2 regions of the Aliivibrio sp. S10_S31 genome follow, and region 2 is predicted to be linked to the other one. Evidence: riboswitches for the same ligand, from Rfam matches in the RefSeq annotation. Region 2 holds a riboswitch; the other holds the start of a gene.
What was found. Region 2 has a riboswitch for lysine ahead of HC728_RS08680 (Na+/H+ antiporter NhaC family protein). Riboswitches for the same ligand answer to the same signal wherever they lie in the genome.
Positions count from the first base shown of each region.

Region 1 (10,816 bases), on a different contig from region 2:
GTCACGGTACACGCTTACGTTTAGAGGCGAGAAATGTGTTTGTGGGTGATACCACATTACCTGAAATCTGCGAAATGAGTATTCAAGACTCAATGGCTTTCTTTAGTTCGTTAACGTTACAAGGACAAAAAGCACAAATTGCCGATAAAGTAATGAAAGAGATTAACGAACGCCTTCACTTTTTGGTTAATGTTGGCCTTAATTACCTCAATTTATCACGCAGTGCCGATACCTTATCCGGTGGTGAAGCCCAACGTATTCGTTTAGCCAGTCAAATCGGAGCCGGCCTAGTCGGTGTAATGTATGTCCTTGATGAACCATCTATTGGCCTGCATCAACGAGATAATGAACGCCTATTAAAAACGCTAAATCACCTCCGAGACTTAGGGAATACAGTTATCGTAGTTGAGCATGATGAAGATGCTATTCGCAGTGCCGATCATATTATTGATATTGGCCCTGGTGCAGGTGTTCATGGTGGCCATATTGTTGCCGAAGGTGATTATGAAGCTATTATTTCAAATCCAGACTCATTAACTGGCCAATATTTAAATGGTACAAAAGAAATTGCGGTACCAAATGAACGTGTTAAGGCCGATCCTAAAAAACAAGTTGAACTTATTGGAGCAACAGGAAACAACTTAAAGAACGTGACGTTAAAACTGCCAGTGGGATTATTTACTTGTATCACAGGGGTTTCAGGTTCAGGTAAATCAACCTTAATCAACGATACTTTCTTTAAAATTGCTCATACTCAATTGAACGGAGCCACCACATCAGAACCAGCTCCGTATAAAAAAATTAAAGGTATCGAACATTTTGATAAAGTTATCGATATTGATCAAAGCCCAATAGGTCGAACACCTCGTTCAAACCCAGCAACTTATACTGGTATTTTCACACCGATACGTGAGCTTTTCTCTGGAACACCAGAATCACGATCTCGCGGTTATAAACCTGGCCGATTTAGCTTTAACGTTCGAGGTGGACGTTGTGAAGCGTGCCAAGGTGATGGTGTTATCAAAGTAGAAATGCACTTCCTACCAGATGTTTATGTTCCATGTGATGTGTGTGCGGGTAAGCGATATAACCGTGAGACATTAGAAGTAAAATACAAAGGAAAGAGTATCGATGAAGTCCTTCAAATGACCATTGAAGATGCTCATACCTTCTTTGAGCCAGTTCCTGTTATTGCTCGTAAACTACAAACCTTAATGGACGTTGGCCTCTCTTATATTCGTTTAGGTCAGGCTGCAACGACTCTTTCTGGTGGTGAGGCTCAACGTGTAAAACTAGCAAGAGAGCTCTCAAAACGAGATACAGGTAAAACACTGTATATCCTTGATGAACCAACAACAGGTCTTCACTTTCATGATATACAACAATTATTAACGGTTCTTCATCGTCTACGTGAGCGAGGCAATACAATCGTCGTAATTGAGCATAACTTAGATGTAGTGAAAACAGCTGACTGGATTGTTGATTTAGGTCCAGAAGGCGGACAAGGCGGTGGTGAGATCATTGCAGAAGGCACACCTGAAGATGTTGCACAAGTTGAAGGCTCTCATACGGCACGCTTCTTAAAACCGATGCTAAAATAACGTAACTCAGCAGAAAGTCCGCACTTTCACCTATGGATAAGATAGAATAAGGCCAACATTTTTGTTGGCTTTATTATATAAGGAAATAGTTGGAAAATGGCTACGCTCTTAACTCAAGGCACCCTATTAGAAGCAAAAAAAATCAAAAAGCCTCTAACCAAATCTTTTTTACTCAGCCTTACCATTCTTTTCTTTGTTTGTGCCCACTTTTTTCAGCCAAACCCTGGCGGTTCTGGCCTTCACCTTGCATTTAATGCCGCTTCTTGGATCCCTGCAAGTATCGCCATTGCCATTGCTCTTTTTCATATTGCAAAGCAAGGCATACTTAAGTTTTCGACATTAACCATCGTACTATTCATCTCGGTATGTTTATTATCAATTCCATTACTTTATCAAGAGGCGTCCCCACATCTTGCTACCGGAAAATTTTTAGGCCTATGGGCTGGATTGCTCTTTTTTATTACTCTACAACAGTTTTCATTTTCAAATAAACAGAAGCAATGGCTGTTATGGTGCATCATTGGTTCAGTTCTTATTGAAACTCTATTTGGCTATATTCAATATCTGTTTTTAGAAGCTGGGAATTCATTTGGTTATAACGTAATAGCAAATCGCCCTTATGGCATTTTCCAACAACCCAATGTTATGGCGAGCTTTCTTGTAACCGGTTTAGCCATTGCTTCTTATTTCCTTGCAAGACAACCTATAAAGTATCGAGAAAATATCATTGCATTAACTTTGCTCTACGCAACAATCATATTCACTCTACCTTTAATTGTTGTTTTAGCTTCTCGTACAGGTTGGTTATCAGCTAATTTCAGTTTAGTTCTGCTTGTTCCTTATATGTGGAAATACTGTACTAAACCACGTTTTATTTCTTGGTTGCTAGCGCTAATAGTTGGTTTTAGTGGAAGCTTTGCTCTACTCGATTTATCCAAAAATGATGATATATCAAACGTAACACTTATTAGTAAAAAAGCCGATTTAGAGAGCGCAAGAGAATATATTTTTCCTCAAGCTCTGGATATGTTTTTAGAAAAACCCGTCACAGGTTATGGTTATGGTAATTTCGAAGCTGAATACATTCTTTATACAGCGAAACAGCATCAATTATCTTCTGACTATAGAGCAGGTGAACCGTCAATGGATCACCCTCATAACGAAATTCTATACTGGGGAGTTGAAGGTGGTATTGTCGCTATTTTAGGTTTATTACTTGCCGCAGGTGGTGTTTTAGCCAAGATACGACGCAGCAAGCTGGATACTCAATTTGCTCTACTCGCTTTAATTGCCCCCATTTTTATTCATAGTCAGTTAGAGTATCCTTTTTATCATTCAATGATTCATTGGTTTACCTTTATTATTCTTTTATTTTGGATTGACCAATTAAGCTGTAAATACAAAAAATATCGAATCAGTGATATCAGTAAAATAACCCTACGTGTCAGTTCATTAGTATTACCGATTGTGACAGGTTTTTATATGCTATCAACGCTACATACAAACTGGGTATTAACTCAATTTGAAACCACAAAACCAATGAACCCAGACATTTTAAGTCGAGTAACCAACCCTGTTGTGTGGGAAGATAGATTCAATTGGGACATACTTTCAACACAATTAAAAATCGGTATTATTAATAAAAAACCAGAGCTAATTAAACCCTATATTGAATGGTCACAAGAATTAATAAAAACCAAACCAAGACCTGCTTTTTATCAAAACTTAATCATTGCTTATCAAGCGTTGGGAGATGAAAAAAGAGCGGAAGATATAAGAAGAGAAGCCATATTCCTCTTTCCAAAAAGTAAATTTGAATCCGTACAACTCGATAAGAAATTACGGATGACTAACTAAAAACTATTAGCATAAACAGCCACGGAATTTAGTGGCTGTTTTATTTAATATTTACTTAAAAACATCAGATAATGCTTTTAAGCACAATGCGACATTCTCTTTTTTTGCTGCGTATCCCATAAGACCGATACGCCATGCCTTACCAGCAAGTTCACCTAAACCAGCACCGATCTCTAAATTATATTCCTCTAACAACTGCTCTCTAACTTGAGTATCAGAAATACCTGCCGGTATATATACAGCATTCAATTGTGGTAAACGATATTCTTCATCAACAATAAACTTAATCCCTAACGCTTCAAGGCCTTGTTTTAACTCTTGGTGATAATCAGCATGACGCTGCCACGCCTGCTCAATTCCTTCATGTTTAAGCATTAACAGTGATTCATGCAAAGCATATAAACTATTTACTGGTGCAGTATGGTGATAACTGCGCTTTCCTTCTCCACTCCAATACCCAAGAACCAAACTTTGATCTAAAAACCAACTTTGTACTACCGAGGATCTCGATTTCATTTTAGCAACCGCTTTATCAGAAAAAGTAACAGGAGATAATCCAGGAGTACAAGATAAGCATTTTTGAGAACCAGAATAAACCGCATCTAACTGCCATTCATCAACTAACAAAGGTACGCCACCTAACGAAGTCACCGCATCCACAATGGTTAAACAATTATATTGTCTCGCAATTTGTGCAATCGCTTTTGCGTCACTAAGAACTCCAGTAGATGTCTCCGCATGCACAAAAGCAACAACGCTAATATCAGGGTTTTCTTCCAATGCTTGCGCTACTTTATCTAATGAAACAGGTTCCCCCCATTTATCATCAATAATAATAGGAATACCACCACAGCGTTCTACATTTTGTCGCATTCGTTCACCAAATACACCATTACGACATACTAGTACTTTCTCGCCTTCTTCAACTAAATTCACAAAGCATGTTTCCATCCCTGCACTACCTGGGGCTGAAACCGCAATAGTAAAGTCATTTTTAGTTTGAAATGCGTACTTGAGTAGCTCTTTAAGTTCATCCATCATTTTGATAAATAATGGATCAAGGTGACCGATAGTGGGACGGCTTAATGCTTGTAAAACTTGAGGAGAAATGTCAGAAGGACCAGGTCCCATAAGGGTTCTTTTCGGTGGTATAAAACTTTTCATTATAAACTCCTATCAATATGAGGTGATTAAAGAATAGACATAAGAAAAATTAAACTCAATTAGACTATTTGATTAGAGTGACTTAATTACGAAAAATAGCCCTATAAAGGTACTTTTCACTTAAAACAAAAGAAAAGTAAAAAAAACATTACCAACAATTGACATTTGACTCATAAAAAAGCACATTATTGAAACGTATTTCATTTTTGAAATATAAAGAAGAGGAGCATTACCTAGGTAGCTTAATTTGTGGAGCCCAAACTCCTACACAAATAAGTGAGGGAGAGTAATGCCGAGATGATCCTATTGGGAATAGGGTTGTCGGTCGTTTAGGCTGAATCCTAACGATTGTCACTTAATTTATTAAGTGAAGAGCTTCTAGCAAACCACTCTTATTGCTATCGCTTCTTCACATTTATTTTACACTGGATGTAGTCGGGAGACAGGATAGTGAACCCTATTAATGTTGCCAAATTTGGCGGTACTAGCGTTGCAAATTTCGAAGCAATGACGAAAAGTGCAAGTGTCATTGAACAAAATCCAAATACTCACCTTGTAGTGATTAGCGCCTGCTCTGGTGTGACTAATCTTCTTGTTGAACTTGCTAATGGCGTTCAAGATAATCACAGAAAAAAAGCAATTCTTGAAGAATTAAAAACCATTCATTTTTCTGTATTAGATCAGCTCGCAGATCCACTTATTCCAGAGCGAGCTATCTTAGATATATTGGATGATATTGAAAAAACAGCAGAAACGGCAGCATCTCAATCAAATGATAAATTAACCGATCATCTAGTCTCTTGTGGTGAGCTCATGTCTACTCACTTATTCACTCAATTACTCATTGAGCGAGGAAACCCTGCAATACGTTTTGATATTCGCACTGTTTTGCGCACTGATTCTCGTTTTGGAAAAGGTGAACCACAACTTAATGATATATCTCGTTTAGCTCAAGAAAAACTGACTCCTCTTTGTCAGCAACAGATTGTGGTAACTCAAGGGTTTATTGGTTCTGATAGCGAAGGAAATACAACAACTTTGGGTCGTGGTGGCAGTGACTATAGTGCTGCACTGATTGCTGAGTCTGTAGATACATGCGGATTAGAAATCTGGACAGATGTACCAGGGATTTATACCACGGATCCTCGCATTGCTCCCAAAGCGTCACCGATTCCAGAAATTAGCTTTAGCGAAGCCTCTGAAATGGCAAATTACGGTGCAAAGATCTTACACCCATCAACACTTCTCCCTGCGCTTCGTCATCAAATTCCTGTTTTTGTTGGTTCATCAAAAGAACCTGAAAAAGGAGGGACTTGGATTAAAGAAAAAGTTGATAGTACTCCTTTATTTAGGGCGCTAACCCTTCGTTGTAACCAAACGATGGTAACACTGCATAGCCCAAGTATGTTCCATGCATATGGCTTCTTAGCTGAAGTTTTCAAGATTTTAGCTAAATACCAAATTTCTGTAGATTTAATTACAACTTCAGAAGTAAGCGTTGCTCTTACTTTAGATCAAACAAACACCAATGGTAAAGCTCCAGAGCTTCCACTTGAAGCACAACAAGAATTAGAAGAGTTATGTACTGTTGAAGTTGAACATAATCTTTGTTTAATCGCATTAATAGGTAACAAAATGAGCCATTCAAAAGGCTCAGCAAAACAAGTGTTTGGTACTTTAGAGGAGTTTAATTTACGTATGATTTGTTATGGTGCGAGTCAACATAACTTATGTTTCTTACTTCATGAGTCTGAATCTAAACAAGCCGTTAAAATCTTGCACAAAGAACTTTTTGAACAATAAGTGATACATACAAAAATGCCCATTACATTTAATGGGCATTTTTTAGTTTAAAAGGTCAGTTCACTATTAATTCAAATTTGGACCTAACCACTTCTCAGCTTCAAGCATATTCCAACCTTTACGATCGGCATAGCTTTCGGCTTGATCTTGCTGAATCTGAGCAATCGCAAAATAACGAGAATCCGGATGTGAAAAATACATTCCTGACACAGATGCACCGGGCCACATTGCATAGCTTGATGTTAAAGACATTCCAATAGATTCTTCAACATTCATTAGCTCCCATAAAGCCCCTTTTTCTGTATGTTCAGGACAAGCTGGGTAACCAGGAGCAGGACGAATACCTTGGTATTTCTCACGGATTAAATCGTCATTTGAAAGTGTCTCATTAGGAGAGTAACCCCAAATTTCTTTACGTACTTTTTCATGTAAATATTCAGCAAAGGCTTCAGCTAGACGATCAGCCACCGCTTGAATCATGATAGCGTTATAATCATCACCATTTGCTTTATATTCATCGGCTAGTTCACGCTCACCAATACCACCAGTTACAGCAAAACCACCGATCCAATCATTTTTACCCGACTCTTTGGGTGCTATGTAATCTGATAAACAGTAGTTAAAACCTTTCGGCTTCTCCGTTTGTTGTCGCAAATTGTGAAGTACTTTTGCAACTTTAGTGCGTGATTCATCAGTATAAACTTCAATATCATCACCAACACTAGAAGCTGGAAATAGCGCACACATTCCACGAGCTTTAAGTAACCCTTCTTTTTCAACTCGATCTAATAGATCATTTGCATCTTTAAATAATCGTTTGGCTTCTTCACCTACTTCTTCATGCTCTAAGATCTTTGGGTATTTTCCAACAAGAGACCAAGTCATAAAAAATGGGGTCCAATCAATATAATTACGCAATGTTGAAACATCAAAGTCATCAAATATATGTACACCAGGCTTTAGTGGGACAGGAGGTGTATAAGAAGCCCAATCAATAGCAACTTTATTCGCTCGTGCAGCCTCTAAAGTTACTGGCTTAGTTCGCGGTTGTTTACGACTATGCTGCTCCCTAACTCGTTCGTAATCAATATCTAGCTTCTCAACAAAAGAAGGTTTTAGTTCATTTGAAAGTAATGAAGTACAGACACCTACAGCTCGAGAAGCATTATTAACGTACACAACAGGTTGAGAATAGTTTTGCTCAATTTTTACCGCTGTATGTGCTTTTGAAGTTGTTGCTCCACCAATCAATAATGGTAAATCAAACCCTTGTCGTTCCATCTCTTTAGCAACATGAACCATTTCATCTAATGATGGGGTTATTAATCCAGATAAACCAATGATGTCTACATTTTCTTCTTTAGCTACTTTCAAGATAGTTTCACAAGAGACCATGACACCAAGATCAATTATTTCATAGTTATTGCACTGTAAAACCACACCAACGATATTCTTACCAATATCATGAACATCACCTTTTACCGTTGCTAAAAGTATTTTACCGTTTGTTGCTCCAACTTCTTTAGACGCATTAATAAACGGTTCTAAATGCGCAACTGCTTGCTTCATTACACGAGCAGACTTTACTACTTGAGGAAGGAACATTTTTCCTTCACCAAAAAGATCACCGACGACGTTCATTCCGTCCATCAATGGTCCTTCAATTACTTCTATTGGTTTTTCTGCATTGATTCGTGCTTCTTCTGTATCTTCGACAATAAACTCTGTTATCCCCTTCACTAGAGAATGCTCAAGACGTTTTTCAACAGGCCAGTCACGCCACTCTAAAGCAGATTTATCTTCAACTTTACCAACAGCTCGTTCTAAATACTCAGTTGCAATATCAAGTAAACGCTCCGTAGAATCATCTCGACGATTCAATACCACATCTTCAACCGCTTCACGCAGATCTTCTGGTACGTTATCATATATTTCCAGCTGCCCCGCATTTACGATGCCCATATCCATACCATTTTTAAAACAGTGATATAAAAATACTGCATGGATAGCTTCACGAACGTAGTTATTTCCACGGAAAGAAAAAGAGACGTTAGAAACACCACCTGAAATCATTGCATGAGGAAGCGTTCGCTTTATATCACCAACAGCTTCAATAAAGTCTACTGCATAGTTATTATGCTCATCGATACCTGTAGCAACCGCAAAAATATTAGGGTCAAAAATAATATCTTCAGGTGGGAAACCAACTTCATCAACTAAAATATTGTAGGCATTGGTACAAATTTCAATTTTACGCTCACGAGTGTCCGCTTGGCCGACTTCATCAAAAGCCATAACGATCACTGCAGCACCATAGCGACGTATTAACTTGGCTTGATGTACAAACTTTTCTTTGCCTTCCTTTAAAGAGATTGAATTAACTATCCCCTTACCTTGAATACACTTTAATCCAGCTTCAATTACTTCCCATTTAGAAGAATCAACCATCACTGGAACTTTAGATATTTCAGGCTCTGATGCACAAAGATTTAAAAAACGAACCATACATGCTTCAGCATCAAGCATGCCTTCATCCATGTTGATATCGATAATTTGAGCACCGTTTTCAACTTGCTCTTGAGCAACACTTAGTGCTTCATCATAAAGCTCTTCTTTAATTAAGCGTTTAAAACGTGCAGATCCAGTAACATTTGTACGTTCACCAACATTAATAAACAAAGAATCTTTTTCTATTGTTAAAGGCTCTAATCCGGAAAGACGACAAGCGACGGGTAATTCAGGTAATTGTCGAGGTTTCACACCTTCAACAACTAAAGCCATTTGACGAATATGTTCAGGAGTGGTGCCACAACATCCACCAATGAGATTTAAAAATCCGCTACTTGCCCATTCCGCAACATGCTCAGCCATATCTTCAGGGGATAAATCATACTCACCAAATGCATTAGGTAAGCCAGCGTTTGGGTGAGCAGAAACATAACATTCAGAAATACGTGAAAGCTCGCTTACATATTCACGTAATTCATCGGGGCCAAGCGCACAATTAAGACCAAAAGAAATAGGTTTTACATGTCTTAATGCATTATAAAAAGCTTCTGTTGTTTGTCCCGATAAGGTTCTTCCTGATGCGTCAGTAATTGTCCCTGAAATCATAACAGGCAGAGTAATATCAAGCTCTTCAAAAACAGACTCGACAGCAAAGGAACACGCTTTAGCATTTAATGTATCAAAAATAGTTTCGATAAGAATAAGATCTGAGCCACCTCTAATAAGTGCTCGAGTTGACTCTGAATAAGCTTCCACTAATTCATCAAACGATACATTACGAAAGCCTGGATCATTTACATCTGGAGAAATAGAACAAGTTCGGTTTGTTGGTCCAAGCACTCCTGCGACATAACGAGGCTTATTTGGTGTCTTCTCGGTCCATTTATCTGCAACTTCACGAGCAAGCTTTGCTGCTTCAAAGTTAATCTCTTCACTAAGGCTTTCCATATCATAATCAGCCATAGCAATAGTTGTTGCATTAAAAGTATTAGTTTCAAGGATATCAGCACCAGCTTCCAAATAGGCTTCGTGTATATCTCTTATAATTTGTGGTTGTGAAAGAACTAATAAATCATTGTTACCTTTAAGATCACAATGCCATTTATTAAAACGTTCCCCTCTATAATCTTCCTCTTCAAATTTATAACCTTGAATCATGGTGCCCATACCACCATCAATCAATAAAATTCGCTCTGAAAGTTGCTTTTCTATTTGTACTTTTATTTTGCTTCCTGCCACGGTACAACCTCATCCATAATACGTTTCTGTTACAATCCTATCACACATTTTATAGAAATCTAGACGTCTAAAAGCATTTTTATTTCAACAAAATGAAAATAAAATTTGATATTTATCAAATAGAGCGGAAAATGATATAAATCACACTTTGTTACATTAAATAAAAATCTAGAGGTTAAGCAATGTCCGTATATAACACACTCTGCTTTCTCGCAGCGGCTGCAATGTTAATCGCATTTTTCAATAGTAAAATTGGAAAAATGCAAACAACCATTGCTATTACTGCAGGTTCCATGATGCTTTCATTAGGCATTATCATTGCCGGTCAAAATAACTGGTTTAACCTTAGGGAAGTAGCAACTGAGACGTTAACAGATATTAACTTTGAAGATTTTTTATTAAAAGGGATTCTAGGTTTTCTGCTTTTTGCTGGAGGGTTGGGCATAAAGCTACAAAACTTAAAAGATCAAAAGTGGGAAATAACGGTTCTTGCCTTGGGAGCTACGTTATTTTCAACATTCTTTATCGGCTTTGTTTTATGGGCAATTTGTAATGTTATCGGCGTTAATTTAGATCTTATTTACTGCTTACTATTTGGTGCATTAATATCACCAACTGACCCAATAGCCGTTCTTGCTATCGTT
Region 1 covers NZ_JAAUWR010000006.1:206,305-217,120, forward strand. The annotation lists gene uvrA (excinuclease ABC subunit UvrA) at 1-1,601, shown strand, start outside; gene HC728_RS07645 (PglL family O-oligosaccharyltransferase) at 1,698-3,458, shown strand; gene HC728_RS07650 (alanine--glyoxylate aminotransferase family protein) at 3,510-4,622, opposite strand; lysine riboswitch at 4,834-5,008, shown strand; gene lysC (lysine-sensitive aspartokinase 3) at 5,073-6,425, shown strand; gene metH (methionine synthase) at 6,492-10,172, opposite strand; gene HC728_RS07665 (sodium:proton antiporter) at 10,355-10,816, shown strand, end outside.
Region 1: it holds a riboswitch for lysine, as region 2 does, so the genes downstream of both, lysC (lysine-sensitive aspartokinase 3) here and HC728_RS08680 (Na+/H+ antiporter NhaC family protein) in region 2, are expected to answer to the same signal.

Region 2 (10,816 bases):
AACCATCTACTTTGGTTCTTGCGTGAATGGTTAGCTCATCCGCTCCAGCTTGTTTAATGGCATCGGCAATAACAAAGCATTCTTCAGGGTTTTCCCAGCCTAAACGAATTTTAGCCGTCACTTTCTTATCTTTACTTACTGCATCTCGACAAGCTTTAACCACTTGGTAGATGAGCTCTGGCTCCTTTAAGAGCGCAGCTCCGCCACGACTTTTGTTTACCGCTTTAGCTGGGCAGCCAAAATTCAGATCAATGCCGTCAGAGCCAAGTTCAATTGCTCTTGCAGCATTTTCTGCCATCCAGTTAGGTTCTTGACCTAATAGTTGAAGACGAATAGGGGTACCTGATTTGGTTTTACTGTTATTTAGCAGTTCAGGACAAATACGATGGAATACATGAGGGGGAAGCAATTGATCGACAACGCGAACAAACTCTGTAACACAGAAGTCGTAATCATTAATTTCAGTTAGTAACTCGCGCATTAAATGATCGAGTACGCCCTCCATAGGGCCTAGTATTACTTGCATATCCCACCTCTTTTATTGGAGGTGGGATTGTAGGTGGAAAGAAAGCTTATGTCACTTACTTCCTTTATTATAACTTGTAATAATCGTCTCACCCGTTGATGGGAAATAATTCAGTCGATAACCCTGCTGATTTTTATTTGTGATATCTGATGTATAGTAATACATGCAAGCTTGTGGTTTACCTGTAACAGGTGAGCCATACCAATATTCTATATCTGTACTAGAAGTAATAAAATCATCTCCTTTATATTCAGAAATAGTTAAGTCTTGATTTAATAATGCATTCCAAAGCTCACCACAACCTTCACCAGTAATAATGCCTTGATGGTTTGTTGTACCGAGTGGAAACCCTTCAGCAGATGGAAATATCTTTTCGTCTCCGTACTCTACAGCTACACCTGAACTGACTGATGGTTCACCTTGTGTTAACCAAGCAGCATGGTACAAATTAACTCCAGAGGTGAATTCGGCAAAGACACCTTTAGCTCTAGATTTATGAGCATCGTTTTGCAAACTTAAAAACCGTGGTGCAGCCGTAACGGCTAAAATTCCTAAGATAACAATAACAACGATCAACTCTATGAGTGTAAATCCTCGATTTTTTTTCATAATGTTCTCAACAAGCAAAAATTAATAATAACGGCACTTAGGCTCTAATAATTATTTGCGCTATACTACGCCGAAAACTTAATTTAAAAAGTGAAAAAATAATGAAGTACCAATTAATTTCTCTAAGTGATGCGGATTTAAGCTGCACAAATGTATTTCTTGAAGGTGCTGTGCTTGCTGCAAATATGGCAACAAAACCTTTAGAGCCAGAAGTATGGTTGAATGGTCTTGTTGGTATTGATGTAACTTTGAATATTAAAAATGCAGTTATTCATCAAATTGAACAGCAATACACATTACTTAAACGTAATGAATATGAAATTGCCAATTTGATTGATACTGATAACGTTGACTTATTGGCTGATTTTGCTGAAGGTTTTATGAGTGTATGGCCTTTAATTGAAGATATGTGGGCTGAGGTAAGTATTGGTGATGGTACATCTCGTATGTTATCAGCACTACTAACAACGTTAATGCTTGCGCTTGATGAAGAACAAACACAAGCTCAAATGAAAGAAGCGGGGATTGATACACCTCCTACTCTAAAAGGTATGCTTCCACAATTAGATATGATGATTCTTGAAGTCGCAATGGCTGCTGATGAGTTACAGATTGGCTATAAAGGCCAGAAAGTCAACCCATATAAAAATATCGGTCGCAATGATGCTTGTCCGTGCAATAGCGGTAAGAAATTTAAACAATGTTGTGGTAAATAAAGCACTAAAAATAAAAAAGCCATCACTAATTCGAAATTAGTGGTGGCTTTTTACTATTAGCAATATTGCTATTATTTTTTATTGAAGAATTGTGCGATAACAAAAATAGCCAAAGCAATTAAGTTACCCGCAAAAATAATAACTAACCACTGAGGCATCGTTAGCGTTAAAAATTGCCATACGATTTTGCTGCAGTCACCATAAGCTTCAAACATCCATGGTGCCCATTTATTTAATGGAGCCCATGAAGGGAAGGTCACAAATAAATCGCAAGTTGAAAATGGTGAAGGGTTTAATTGGAAATCAACATGTTCAAGAGCAAGTTTGAGTCCCCATCCTGCACTGATCCCCCATGCGATAAAACCACACCAGCGAATAATAAGGTTATTTGGATTTAATAAACCAATAATAGCAGCGCCACCAATTCCCATCATAGCAACACGCTCATAAATACACATGACGCAAGGTGGAAGTTTCATTATGTGTTGAAAGGTCAGTGCTGATGCTTCGAAAAAGATAATACAAAGTAGTAGCAGAAACCAAGATAGGCGAATGCGTGAGAAATGATTAAGGGCTTGCATTTTTATTCCTTATAAAAATAAAGGCCCCGTATCTACAGAGCCTTTGCTATCAAAAGTAGTTTACCTTATTAATGACCACTAGAAATCGCAGAAGTTGCACTTTCTATTGTTCCAGGTGCAATCCAGCCAAGATCGTAGAACATTGCTGTCATAGGTTCAAGGAAGAAAATGATACCAAACATACCAACAAGTGCTAATACAATTGTATAAGGAAGAGCCATCCATACCATACGACCGTATGATAATTGAATTAACGGAGCAAGAGCAGACGTTAATAGGAATAGGAAAGCAGCTTGACCATTTGGTGTTGCAACAGACGGTAAGTTTGTACCGGTATTGATAGCTACAGCTAGTAAGTCAAATTGATCACGCGTAATAACGCCATCCATTAATGCTGCTTTTACTTCATTTATGTAAACCGTACCAACGAATACGTTATCTGAAACCATCGAAAGAACACCATTTGCTACATAGAACAGTGCTAATTGAGCGCCTTTATCTTCTACAGCAAGTACTGCATCAATAATTGGTTTAAATAGCTCTTGGTCAATGATTACAGCTACAACGGCAAAGAATACGGCTAATAGGGCGGTGAATGGAAGAGCCTCTTCAAACGCTTTACCCATAGAGTGTTCTTCAATAACACCTGTAAATGCTGTTGCAAGGATAATAACTGATAAACCAATTAGACCAACGGCCGCAAGATGAAGTGCTAAACCAACAATTAACCATACTGCAATTAAACCTTGGATGATTAATTTAGCGTTATCGATATTAGTACGGTTTTTACGTTCTTCAGCTTCGTAGTCTTCTAGGATTTTACGTACGTTTTCAGGTAGTTTTGCACCGTAGCCACAAATACCTAATTTTTCAACAGCGATACAAGTTAAAATACCGCAGATAAATACTGGTGCTGTAATTGGAAGCATACGGATAATGAATTCACCAAACATCCAACCAGCTTGGTCGGCAATGATCAAGTTTTGTGGTTCGCCCACCATTGTCATTACACCGCCAAGAGCTGTACCAACACCTGCGTGCATTAATAAGCTACGTAAAAAAGCACGGTAGTCTTCTAAATCTTCACGTGTTAATTCATCAACATCGCTATCACATGTATGGTCATGAGTTTGTGAACCACCTTGGCCAGATGCGACACGGTGATAAATTGCATAGAAGCCAACAGCAACACTAATTACAACCGCAATTACCGTTAACGCATCAAGGAAAGCTGACAAAAATGCAGCGGTAAAACAGAATGCAACAGATAGCGCTGTTTTTGATTTAATACCAATAAGTATCTTGGTGAAGATAAATAGAAGTAATTGCTTCATGAAGTAGATACCAGCAACCATGAATACGAGTAGTAAAAGTACTTCGATATTGGCTACGAGTTCATGCTTTACTTGCTCTGGGCTTGTCATACCAATGGCAATTGCTTCTATAGCTAATAAACCACCAGGCTGTAATGGGTAACATTTTAACGCCATTGCAAGAGTAAAAATAAACTCAACGACAAGCAACCAACCTGCAGTAAATGGATCTACAAAGAAGAAAACAAGTGGGTTGATTACAAGAAAAGAAAGTATTGCGATTTTGTACCAATCGGGGGCTTTACCAAGAAAATTTTTGATAAATGCATTCCCTAGCGAAATAGACATGTGATGCTCTCTACATTATTACGATAATTCTAAAAAATAAGGTTAAGTAGGGAGTTGATAATAATCGCCTAACATATTGTTATTAGTAAAGATAAACAACTATTTAGAAAAACAACAAGGCTTATTTTACTGCTTTGCCAAATAACTACCTATATATACCTAACCTTATATACCAAACGCCTGAACTTTACTCTTAATTCCTTAATAGTCAATATTTGAAAACAGGTAAATTGATCAAAATGTGCCTTTGCTCGGTTTTATTAATAAAACTAAAGAAATGTATAGAAAAAAGGTAGCAGATTTCTTGATTTATTAGGGAGATTAAGGCTTAAAAATTGGAAATGTGTTTCTAAATTACAGGTAAATTTAATAAATAGTTAAGGATTTATTGAACTGGTGGTATGATGAGTGCAGTTATCTTATTTAAAGAACGGATTTTAAACTTGTATGGTTATTAAGGCAAAAAGTCCTGCAGCATTCGCTGAAAAGTACATTATTGAAAGTATTTGGAATGGTCGTTTCCCACCAGGCTCAATTTTACCCGCTGAGCGAGAGCTTTCTGAATTAATCGGTGTAACGAGAACGACATTACGAGAAGTATTACAGCGTTTAGCTCGTGATGGTTGGTTGACAATTCAACATGGTAAACCAACAAAAGTGAACAATTATATGGAAACCTCTGGTTTGCATATTTTAGATACATTAATGACATTAGTTGATGCTAATAATGCGACTTCAATCGTTGAAGACTTATTGGCTGCTCGTACTAACATTAGCTGTATTTTCATGAGACAAGCATTCAAGACAAATAAAGAAGGTTCTTTAAGAACACTTAATCGTGTTATTGAATCGTGTGAACAGTTACTTGCTGCAGAAAGTTGGGATAGTTTCATAGAAGCATCCCCATTCGGAGCAAAAATTAAAGCTGAAGTGAAAGAAGATAACGAAAAAGATCCTGCAAAACGTGAAGAGATCTTGATTGCTAAAACCTTCAACTATTATGATTATATGCTTTTCCAAGGTGTTGCTTTTAAATCTGGCAATCAAATTTATGGGCTTATCTTTAATGGTTTGAAAAAGCTTTATGCACGAGTAGGTAGTTACTACTTCTCTAACTCTGAAGCGCGAGAGTTAGCTTTACAGTTTTATCGTGACTTAAAGCTTATTTGCGAAGAAGAACGCAAAGATGCAGTAATGCCTAGAATGCGCCAGTACGGTATGGAAGGTAATTTGATTTGGAATGAAATGAAATTAAATTTACCAAGCAACTTTAGAGAAGATGATAGTTAATCTTATTTAGAATTTAATAAAGCAGGCATTTAGCCTGCTTTTTTTATATCTAAAATAAACAAAAAACCTAAATAACTATCAAATGATGGGCGGTTATGTATAATGGTACGGTGTATTGTTAATTCTGTGGTTATATAAGGTTGTTATTGTGAATATATTAGTAAGTCGCTCTGTTTTTTTTCTTCTGGTGTTATTCAATAGCAGTGCTAATGCAAAAATTTCACAATGGTCTCTTGGTGCCGCCGCTGCATATTCTCCTTCCTTTTATAAAGAGACGCCTTCGAATACAACGATTATTCCTATGATTGGTTATGAGGGGGAACATTTATTTCTGAGAGGGTTTAGTGGTGGTTATCGTCTAAAACCAGTAGGCTCACCTCAAAATATAATATTTCGATTTGTCTATGATCCTAGAACGTTTAAGCCCAATGATTCAAATGATGCTGCAATGCAAAAATTAGATGAACGTAAGAGTACTGTGCTTGGCGGGGTGAGCTATCAGATGATTACTCATGTTGGCATTGTTGAATTTACAGGGGGAACAGACATAGGTCGTACTCATAATGGTTTTTATGCAGAAGCGGCTTGGCGTTTACCAATAAGAGGAAAAGGGTGGGCAATTACACCATCATTAGGGTATTCATATAATAGTGAGAAATTAAATAATCATTTATACGGAGTATCCAATGAAGAAGCGTTACGAACTGGAGTTGACCAATTTGATGCAGATTGGGATGGACAGTTTTTTATTGGATTATCGACTTATTTCCACATTACACCAAATGTTCGAGTGACTGGTGGTTTGCGTTATGTGAATCTTGAGGGTAACTTAGAAAACAGTCCAATGATTGAGCATACAACAAGTTCAACTGGTAATGTCGGTATAGCGTACGTGTTCTAGGAATTTTTATATATTATTTAGTTCGCTTTATTAATGAGTAAGAGCTTATGATTTATAGAAAAGGTGACTATTAATAATATTGCTAATATAGGTGTATTAAAAAATACGACTAAGTAATTATTCTATAAGATCTAGCTGGTTTTATCTTATTCAGGTTTCTCTTAGTCAGTTTAAAGTTTCGAGCAATAATACGTTTCTAAATGTAATAAAATGAAAATAAAAAAAGACCACTTAGAGTAAGTGGTCTTTTTATATGCTCTTAAAGAGTATTATTAGATTAAAAACTCTTCTAGTTTTTTACCAGCATCAAGTTGCGCTTGAAGAGCTGAAGGAGTACGGCCTTGGCCTGTCCATGTTTTCTCTTCACCAGCGTGATCTTGGAATTTATATTTTGCAGGGCGAGGTGCACGTTTTTGTTTTGTTTTTACTGTCGTAGCTGACATTGTGTCTAATAGATCTTCAGGAGCGATACCGCTGTCGATCATCATTTGACGGAATTCTTCAAGTTTAGCTTGTTTTTCAGCTAGTTGAGCACGCTCTTCAGCTTCAGATTCTTGGCGTTCAGCAACAACAGATTGAAGTTTTTCTAATGCTTCTTCTAGTTGTTCTAAAGTCATTTCGCGAGATAAAGCACGTAGGCTGCGTAGGTTAAGCAGCGTTTTAATTGTATCAGACATATTTGGTTCCATAATTATTTTGATAATATGATTATAATATAACAGAAAAATAATATAACAAATTTCTAGATAAAGGAATAAAAAAATATTAATGATATTAATATTAATAATATTCATTCTTAAAGATAAGACTGCTACTAAATAGTTTTAAAATGTTTCATTCTAATTAGCTAGATAACTTAATGTTAAAATACTCAGATATAGTATTGCAAAATTGTTTTCAATCCGTACAATAACCGCACCTAAATGGGTAGAGGCGCACCGCCTAAGAGTAAATTGTAAGAGGGTGATACTTACGACGACAATTGAAAGGAGTCGGTGCCGAAGTTAATTACGTTAATCGAGCGTATTAGCTGGGGTTATTTCGAAGAGGAATAACACTGCCATAGTCAATTTTATTTTTTAACTATGGAGCGCTACTGTAGGGGAATGTTATTCATTCACTTCCTTAATAACGATATTTATCGTATCTGCAGTAGATCTCCAACCAGACTGGTTGTTGTAGATCATGAACTTAGCTGATTTTTCAAATTCTCCAATTTCAATCTTGCCCCCGCTTATAGCTTTGGGTTTGGCAATTTTAACTCGCCGAGTATTACTTTCTCTTGGTGTAGGTATCGTGTTAGGCGCTATTTTGCTGTCTAGCTTTTCCGTATCAGGAACCGCTTCTTATGTGTTTAGTTCTGTTAAAGGTGTTTTCATCGATGGCGGTTCAATTAACTCATGGAATATGAGCATTGTTGCTTTCCTTATATTATTAGGAATGACAACAGCTTTATTAACTCTTTCAGGTGGCACACGTGCTTTTGCTGAATGGGCACAGACAAGAATTAAAAGTAAACGCGGCGCAAAACTACTTGCAGCTTTTTTAGGCGTGTTTATTTTTGTTGATGATTACTTTAATAGCTTAGCCGTTGGTTCAATATCCCGCCCTGTTACTGACCGTTTTTATGTATCACGTGCTAAATTAGCTTATATTCTAGATTCAACAGCTGCTCCAATGTGTGTATTAATGCCAGCATCAAGTTGGGGTGCGTACATCATTACAATTATTGGTGGCATTTTAGTTTCACATGGTGTGACTGAATATTCTGCTCTAGGTGCTTATGTTCGTTTAATTCCAATGAACTTTTACGCTGTATTTGCACTATTAATGGTATTCGCTGTTGTTTGGTTCCAACTTGATGTGGGCCCAATGCGTCACCACGAAAATGAAGCCGCTCGTGGTAATGGTTTTGATGATCAAGCCGTTAATTCTGAATCGAAAGATTTAAATGAAGAATTAAATATTGTTGAGAGTGAAACAGGTAAAGTTTCTGACTTAATTTTCCCAATTATTACATTAATTGTCGCAACGATCTCTTTCATGGTTTATACCGGCGGCGAAGCGTTAGCCGCAGATGGTAAAGCGTTTAATATATTAGGCGCATTTGAAAATACCGATGTTGGTGCTTCACTTTGTTACGGTGGTTTAATTGGTCTAGCATCTGCGCTAATTACTGTATTCCGTCAAGGTCTGTCAGTTAAAGATATAGGCATGACAATGTGGATTGGTGCGAAATCAATGTTTGGCGCTATTCTAATTCTATTCTTTGCTTGGACTATTGGTTCAGTTATCGGTGATATGAAAACTGGTACATACTTATCGAGTTTGGCACAAGGTAGCATTGGTATTCACTGGATCCCTGTAATCTTGTTCTTATTGTCAGGAATTATGGCATTCAGTACTGGTACATCATGGGGTACTTTCGGCATTATGTTACCAATCGCTGGTGATATGGCTGGCGCTACCGATATCGCATTAATTCTTCCTATGTTAGGTGCGGTTTTAGCTGGTTCCGTATTTGGTGATCACTGTTCACCGATTTCAGATACTACGATTCTGTCTTCGACAGGTGCGCGTTGTTGTCATATTGATCACGTATCAACTCAACTACCTTATGCATTATCCATTGCAGCGGTTTCAGCTGTTGGCTATATCGTACTTGGTTTTACAAGTTCAGTATTGGTGGCGTTTGCTGGTGCAAGTGTTGCATTTGTTTTAGCGTGTTTTGCTTTAATGATGATGTCGAAAAGACGCTCAGCAACAGCATAACTTGTTAGATTTTAAAATAAACCGGCTTTAAATGGCCGGTTTTTTATTGCTTTTTTAATGTTAAATCGCGATCATAAGCCCCTTAATATTCTTTATTTGGGGTGCATTTTGTCTCGTTTTACTTTACCAATTATTGATAAACACTCTCCATTTCAAAATGAGTTTGAACCAGTAATTCATGATTTAATTACTCATGTTCGCTCTGCTGCACCGAAATCCGTTCATAGTATTTATTTATATGGCAGCGTTGCTAGACGTGAAGCTATTGTTGGCCGTTCTAACCTTGACGTTACCCTTATTACATCTGCACCATTGACCAATAAAGAACAAACGCTAATTAATACAATTAAAATTCGTTTCCAATCTAAATACCCTCAAATTACCGGAGTTACATTTAATATTGGAGAGGCGGCAGATGCGTTGCAATTAGAGTCGATTTTTAGCTGGGGTTTCTGGTTGAGACACTGTTGTGTTTGTATCTATGGTGATGATTTATCAGAACGTTTTGGTGATTTTGAGCCTAGCTGGGAAATCGCGAAAAATATGAACATGGATATTGAAGAATGGTTAGGTGTTTATATTAAAAAAATATCTACTAGCCAAGATATGGCAGTTCAGGTTGAACAACAAAAAACCATCGCCAAAAAGTTATTAAGAAGCTGCTACTCTTTAGTTATGCATCGAGATAAAGGTTGGTACGATCATCCTGTACTTTGTGCTCGAAAATTTTTGGAATATTACCCAGAAAAACAGACTGAAATAGAACGCGTGGTTTTATTATTAAAAGGGCGCAAAGTTCCAAAGCGTTCTGTACTTGCTTTACTTAATGAATTTGGAGATTGGGTTGTAGCTGAATTTAATAAAATTGAACGAAAAATAGGTTAATAACTTGAATTCACCTCAACAGGGTTTTTTGCTTACACGTCAAACTAGAGAAATTAATAATCAAAGTTTAGTCGATCTCTGGGTTAAGTGTGATGACCATATTGCACACTTACTTATTGAAAACGAAGATGCAGTTACCTTCATATTAGAAGATAAGCGCTCTCAGTATGAAGCCTGTTTACAGAAAGAAAATATCCCTTTTCATATAAAACCGACGGCATTATCCACATTTAATCATGATTCCGTGCTCGGTTTATATTTTAAAAATACCTATCAGAAACGATCAGCGACGCAACTTATTGATCAGTTACATCTACCTATATATGAAAGCGATATTCGTTTAGCTGATCGTTATTTAATGGAACGTTTTATTTGTGGTGGTCTATCATTTATTGGCAACCCAGTACAAAAAAAAGACCATATTGAATATCGTAATGTAAAAGTTAAAACGACGGATCGTTCACCTAAATTTAGTATGGTTTCATTAGATATTGAGTGCTCAGAAAAAGGCATTCTATATTCTATTGCTCTACATAGTGAACTCGATACACGTATTATCATGGTGGGCGACTCACAAGACAGTGATTTGTCTATTCAATGGGTGGAAAATGAAAAAGCACTGCTTCTTGCTTTAGAGTCTTGGTTTTATCAATTTGATCCAGACATTATTATTGGCTGGAATGTGATTAATTTTGATTTTCGATTATTAATTCAGAGAGCAAAATGGCACAAATTACCTTTTCGTATTGGTCGGGGTAATAGTTCGCTTTATTGGCGTGATTCGGATAAAAATCGCCAACAAGGTTTTTTATCTTTTCCTGGACGCGTTGTGCTAGACGGTATTGATGCCTTGAAAACTGCGACTTATCATTTCT
Region 2 covers NZ_JAAUWR010000008.1:18,355-29,170, forward strand. The annotation lists gene dusC (tRNA dihydrouridine(16) synthase DusC) at 1-526, opposite strand, end outside; gene HC728_RS08645 (type II secretion system protein) at 578-1,135, opposite strand; gene HC728_RS08650 (YecA family protein) at 1,237-1,851, shown strand; gene dsbB (disulfide bond formation protein DsbB) at 1,923-2,432, opposite strand; gene nhaB (Na(+)/H(+) antiporter NhaB) at 2,501-4,093, opposite strand; gene fadR (fatty acid metabolism transcriptional regulator FadR) at 4,541-5,383, shown strand; gene HC728_RS08670 (MipA/OmpV family protein) at 5,532-6,284, shown strand; gene HC728_RS08675 (H-NS family nucleoid-associated regulatory protein) at 6,557-6,961, opposite strand; lysine riboswitch at 7,205-7,388, shown strand; gene HC728_RS08680 (Na+/H+ antiporter NhaC family protein) at 7,470-9,056, shown strand; gene HC728_RS08685 (nucleotidyltransferase) at 9,165-9,941, shown strand; gene HC728_RS08690 (DNA polymerase II) at 9,946-10,816, shown strand, end outside.